2 regions of the Caballeronia sp. HLA56 genome follow, and region 2 is predicted to be linked to the other one. Evidence: riboswitches for the same ligand, from Rfam matches in the RefSeq annotation. Region 2 holds a riboswitch; the other holds the start of a gene.
The links. A riboswitch is a leader RNA that binds a small molecule or an ion and turns the genes downstream of it on or off. The one in region 2 is predicted to bind thiamine pyrophosphate.
Positions count from the first base shown of each region.

Region 1: it holds a riboswitch for thiamine pyrophosphate, as region 2 does, so the genes downstream of both, thiC (phosphomethylpyrimidine synthase ThiC) here and ACYQ47_RS23370 (FAD-dependent oxidoreductase) in region 2, are expected to answer to the same signal.

Region 1 covers NZ_BAAHOB010000005.1:2,417,917-2,421,037, reverse strand. The annotation lists gene thiC (phosphomethylpyrimidine synthase ThiC) at 1-1,350, opposite strand, end outside; TPP riboswitch at 1,528-1,667, opposite strand; gene ACYQ47_RS30875 (EamA family transporter) at 1,969-2,907, shown strand.
Region 2 covers NZ_BAAHOB010000005.1:819,622-822,742, forward strand. The annotation lists gene ACYQ47_RS23365 (ABC transporter ATP-binding protein/permease) at 1-1,394, opposite strand, end outside; TPP riboswitch at 1,642-1,769, shown strand; gene ACYQ47_RS23370 (FAD-dependent oxidoreductase) at 1,972-3,114, shown strand.

The DNA.
Region 1 (3,121 bases), 1.6 Mb from region 2:
CTGCATCGGCACATGGCCGGGGCCTTCGATCATCACTTGCACGTCGTGCTTCCACGCGATCTGCGTGAGTTCGCCGAGCGTCTTCAGTTCGCCGAGCTGGGCTTCGTCGTTCGCGTCGTAGATGGAGCCGGGACGCAGGCCGTCGCCGAGCGAGAACGAGACGTCGTACTGCTTCATGATCTCGCAGATGTCTTCGAAGTGCTCGTAGATAAAGCTTTCCCGATGATGCGCGAGACACCATTTCGCCATGATCGAGCCGCCGCGCGAGACGATACCCGTCATGCGGTTGGCCGTCAGCGGCACGTATTGCAGGCGCACGCCCGCGTGAATGGTGAAGTAATCGACGCCTTGCTCGGCTTGCTCGACGAGCGTGTCGCGAAAGATTTCCCAGGTCAGGTCTTCGGCCTTGCCGTTGACCTTTTCGAGCGCCTGATAGATCGGCACCGTGCCGATCGGCACCGGCGAATTGCGGATGATCCACTCGCGCGTCTCGTGAATGTGCTTGCCCGTGGACAAGTCCATCACCGTGTCGCCGCCCCAGCGGATCGCCCAGGTCATCTTGTCGACTTCCTCGCCGATCGACGAACTCACCGCCGAATTGCCGATGTTCGCGTTGATCTTCACGAGGAAGTTGCGCCCGATGATCATCGGCTCGCTTTCCGGGTGATTGATGTTCGCGGGGATGATCGCGCGGCCGCGCGCCACTTCATCGCGTACGAACTCGGGCGTGATGGCCTTCAGGGCGTCCTTGTCGAACGGCACCGCGCCGAACGACTGGCCGGGATGCTGACGGCCCATCATCGCGGCGAGCTTTGCGCCGTTCGGACCGCTCGTCTTGAGGCTTTCGAGGTATTCGGCGCGGCGCTGATTCTCGCGAATGGCGATGTATTCCATCTCCGGCGTGACGATGCCCTGCCGCGCGTAATGCATCTGCGACACGTTCTTGCCGGGCGTCGCGCGTCGCGGATGACGATGCAGATCCGGGAAGCGCAGCTCGGCCGTTTTTGGATCGGCGGCGCGCTCGCGGCCGAATTCGCTCGAAAGACCCGCGAGTTCCTCGGTGTCGCCGCGCGCTTCGATCCAGCCGGCGCGCAACGCGGGCAAACCGGAGCGGATGTCGATCTTCGCGTCCGGATCGGAGTAGGGGCCGGACGTGTCGTACACGTACACCGGCGGATTCTTTTCGCCGCCGAAACTGTCGGGCGTGTCGGACTGCGTGATCTCGCGCATCGGCACGCGGATGTCGGGCGTCGAACCCGTCACGTAGACCTTGCGCGAGTTGGGCAGCGGCGCGATGGCGGCTGCATCGACGATGGCGTTTTCGGACAGGAACTTGGGATTCGCATTCATGTGCTGTTTCTCCTTTTCAGTCGCAGGGACGGTAATTGACAGCGAGCACGCGGGCGATCGAATGAACGACGAACAAACGAACGCCGGCGAGCTCGGCTGATTCAGGAGCTAGACAGGGAGGAACGAGATGGAAAGGTGCGGGCCCGAGAAGACGTGGCGCGTGAGAGAGATACCGTGCGCCGAGGCCCGAACGCTTCCCTGCGCTGGCATTATCCAGATCAGGTTCAAAGGGTATTTCTCACCCACATTGCACGGGCCATTCAGTCGACGCAGCCGGACGAATCGCGATGTGCAACGCAGGACCCCCGCGTTAGCAGGCGTCACCATACATCGTGGCGTGGCATCTTGGCAACCGTTCGCGAAGTTTGCGCTGAAGCGCAGGCGCTTACTGCATAATGGCGAGCGCGCGATTTTCGGTACTTACCCGGATGTCGTCAGCAGTCGCCCCGCCTGTCGCTTCCGCACTTCTTTCGCTCCGTCATGCCGTCCATCGTCAGTCCCGCCTCGTTCGTCACCTGGCGCGCGCGTTCTTCAAGCTCATGCCCCGTTCGGTCGATTGGCGGCAGTCCCCATTGCAAGTCTCTTGCCCCGATCCGGGCGCGCTTCGCGGAGTAATGCATGTCTGCCGTACCTCCGCGTCTGCCGCTCGGTTTTCCCGACCGCTTTCCGTTTCGCGCTCCTCGCAGCCTCAAGGGACGCGTCGCGCTCGCGTTGGCCGTCGTTTATCTCGTGTGGGGATCGACGTATCTCGGCATTCACCTGGCGCTCGAATCGTTTCCGCCGCTCATGCTCGGCGGCCTGCGTAACCTGTGCGCTGGCGTCGGTCTCTTCGTGATTGCCGTGCATCGCAAGGCGGTGTGGCCGACGGCGCGTGAAGTACGTAATGCAGCGATCGTCGGGACTTTGCTCGAAGGTTTGTCGAGCGGGATGATGGCTTACGGCATGCGCACGGTGGGAACCGGCACGGCTGCCGTGATGGTGGCTACCGTGCCGCTCTTCGCGACGATCTTCACCGCGCTTGCCGGGCGCAGTGTGGCGAAGGGCGAATGGTTTGCGGTGGCGCTGGGTCTCGTGGGTATCGTGTTGCTCAATCATGGCGATCCCTCGCCGAGCTCGACCGTCGGCACGCTTGCCATCTTGTGCGCGGCAATTTTTTGGGCGGGCGGGGCGCATCTGGCAAGCCGTCTCTCGCAGCCTTCCAATCTGCTGATGTCGACTGCGTTGCAGATCGGGCTTGGCGGGCTTATCGCGACTGTCATCGCGTTCGTGTCAGGCGAGCGCCTTGGCCCAGTGAGCATGGGCGCGGGGTTTTCGTTCTTGTATCTCGTCGTGATCGGTTCGATGGCCGCGTATGTCGCTTATAACTTTCTCATTCGGAACACGAGCACGATTGTCGCGACGAGTTGTCTTTACGTGAATCCGGTCGTCGCGGTTTTATTGGGCGCTTTGTTGCTCGGGGAAATCATCACGCAGTGGACGGTTGTCGCCACGGTCGTGATTTTGATGAGCGTTGCGTTGTCGTTCTGGTTTGATTATCGGCGGCGCGGGTTGATTTGAGCTGCACGCCTTCCGCCTTTCCTTTTGTAAAAACCTCCTCCGCGCGCTGCATTCGCTCGTATCCGGCGCCGCTTTAGTCGGCCTTCCAGCTCGGCCCGAGCAATTCTTCTAACGAATAACAAAGCCTTGCGGCGCAAGGCTTCCCGTCATATCTGCCGCCTCTGCGCACCGATGCAGGGCATGCGCATTGCTCAATGCCGTCACCCTCGAACGA
Region 2 (3,121 bases):
TAGCTCAACGCCGCGCGCAGCGTGCCGATCGGCAGATAGCTCACTTGCGGGATAAACAGCATCTTCGCGTCGACGGGTGCGTCGATACTACCGTCGCCAAACGGCCAAAGGCCCGCCAGAGCCCGCATCAGCGTGCTCTTGCCCGCGCCCGACGGCCCGACTATGAGCCAGCGCGATCCCGGTTCTATCGTCACATCGCCCACGCGCGAAAGCGGCGTGCCATTCGGCAACGCGAGCGCAAGCCCCTTGGTAGTCAGCGCTTTCGTGCTCGTGTAATGCAGGTTGATACCGCCATGCGCCGTTGCCGGCGACGTTTCCTCGCGGATATGCGTCGAGCGCATCACACGCTTGAATTCGCGCAGACGATTCACCGTGGCGCGCCATTCGACCAAGGTCGAGTAACTGTTGATGAACCAGGAGAACGAATCGCTGACCGTGCCGAACGCCGATGAAATCTGCATCAAGACGCCGAACGAGAACGCGCCCGCGAAGTAACGCGGCGCGGCAACCATGATCGGGAAGATGATGGCGATCTGTCCGTAGAAACTGAGCACGAAGGTCATGCGCTTCGTGTACTTCATGATCATCCACCAGTTGTCGCGAATGCGCTGGAAAATGGTCTTCGCGTTGGCCGTCTCGGTGGCGATGCCATCGTAAAACGCGATCTGCTCGGCATTCTCGCGCACGCGAATCAGCCCGAAGCGGAAATCGGCCTCGACCTTCTGTTGCTGGTAGTTGATCGACACCAGCGGATGCCCGACCTTCTGGATGATGACCGAGCCGATGATCGCGTAAAGCGCCGCCGCCCAGACCATGTAGCCGGGAATGACGAGCGGCGTGCCGAATGCCGTGATGGTCAGCGCGCCCGCGAGCGTCCACAAAATGGTGATGAACGTGACGAGCGTGACGAGCGTGGAAAGCAGATCGAGCGACAGAGACAGCGTGGTGGTCGCGAAGGATTGCAGGTCGTCGCTGATCCGCTGGTCGGGGTTATCGGCGAGACGGTCGCGTTCTATGCGGTAAAACGCGCGGTCGCCGAACCACTGTTCGAGATACTTATTGGTCAGCCACTGGCGCCAGCGGAAGCCGAGCATCTGCCGCAGATACCGCCCATAAACCGCGAGCAGAATGTACGCGAAGGCGAGGCCGGTGAAGACCAGCAGAAGGTGCGGAAAGTCGTGGACGTTCTTGTTCTGCAGCGCGTTGTAGAACGCCGCGCTCCAGCTGTTGAGCCGCACGTTGATCCATACGACCGTCATGTTGATCGCGATGATGGCAACGAGCAGACCCCATGCGAAGCCGCGCTCCTCCGAGACCCAGTAGGGCTTGATGAGGCTCCACGCAGAGACCGTGTCGGCTTGTTGCTGCGTGTTTTCCGGTTGAGAATTGGCCATGACCTTCCTGATGATATGCCGGTCCGAGTTACGAATGGACGCACCGCGCCGCGATACTCGCACGAGCAGCCTCTTTCCTGTCCCGAAGATTGTTCAGAGGTTCCCTTAACTGCCGCTTAATTCCGTGCTCATTCGCACAACCATGCGGAGAACCATGCTCGCGGCATTGTGCCAGAGTGCCGACTGAGGCGACCAAAGGCGGGGATCCCGGTTTGCAGCGGCTTTGGCTTTCATGGTCTAATGATCTTCGACGAAACAGGGGTGCTTCGCGCGCGACGTCATCGAATTATCGGTGTGCTGGCGCGGCGAGGCTGAGAGAGACCCTTTGCACCCGATCCGGGTAATACCGGCGAGGGAAGTTTCCGGAGAACGCGCGGCCGTCGCGCCTTTCCTCCAGGTTCTTCCATCATCTTTCTTTTCCGCCTGGCGCGCGTTGTTTGCGTTGCCGCTGCCGGGCCGGTCTCTCCTCTGCAAGTTTTGTCTTCGCGTTCGTGCGTTTGCTGCACGGCGTTATCAGTCGTGGATAAGACCGGAGCGGCGCCCAGCCTCGTTTCGATCTACAGGAGACATCGGAAAAGTGAACACGATCGATCAGCCCGCCGCGCGCCGGCCAGACTTCGCCGTCATCGGCGGAGGACTCGTCGGGCGGCTCGTGGCGTGGCAACTCGCGGGCGCGGGCCACGGCGTCGCGCTATACGAGCGCGGCGACGCGGCGGGCACGCAGTCGGCTGCGTGGGTGGCCGCCGCGATGCTCGCGCCGCTCGCCGAGGCGACGAGTGCGGAGCCGCTCGTCGTCGAACTCGGCGCGGCGTCGCTGGAACGCTGGCCGGGTCTCATCGCCGAGTTGCCCGAGCCGGTTTACTTTCAGCGCAACGGCACGCTCGTCGTCTGGCACGGCGCGGATCGCGCGGAAGCGCCGCTGTTCGAACGCAGGCTGCGCGCCAACGCGCCTGCAAGCTTGCTCAATGGCGGCTTCGTCAAGCTCGCGGGCGCGGAAGTCGCGCAAGCGGAACCCGCGCTCGGCACGCGTTTCGCGCAAGGCTGGCTGCTGCCGCACGAAGGTCAACTCGACAATCGTCAGGCGCTTCGAGCGCTCGCGGCCGGACTTACGGCGCGCGGCGTGCGCACGCACTGGAATTCTCCGGTCGATGCCATGCCCGACGCGCGCTGGATCATCGATTGCCGTGGGCTGGGCGGGAAAACGGCGTGGCCCGCGTTGCGTGGTATTCGCGGGGAAGTGGCGCGCGTGCATGCGCCGGGCATCGGGTTGTCGCGGCCGGTGCGGCTGCTGCATCCGCGTTATCCGCTGTATATCGCGCCGAAAGAGGACGATCTTTACGTGATCGGCGCGACCGAAGTCGAAGGCGAGGACATGTCACCCGTGAGCGTGCGCTCGGCGCTGGAACTGATGAGTGCGGCGTTCGCGGTGCATCCGGGTTTCGGCGAGGCGCGCATCCTCGAACTCAATTCTCAGTGCCGGCCGACGCTGCCGGATCATCGGCCGGCCATCGTCTGGGACGGGGCGCGGACCGTGCGCGTGAACGGCCTGTATCGGCACGGCTTCATGATCGCGCCGGAAGTCGCCGATGCCGCCTGCGCACTCGCCCAAGCCATCGCGGGCGGAACCGTCGCGGACGCCGCATCGTTCGCGGATTATCGCGGCGGCGCGCGCTGGTCCGAACTTCTGCATAGCGAACCGGCCATCGCGGCCGCGCTCTAGTCATCGA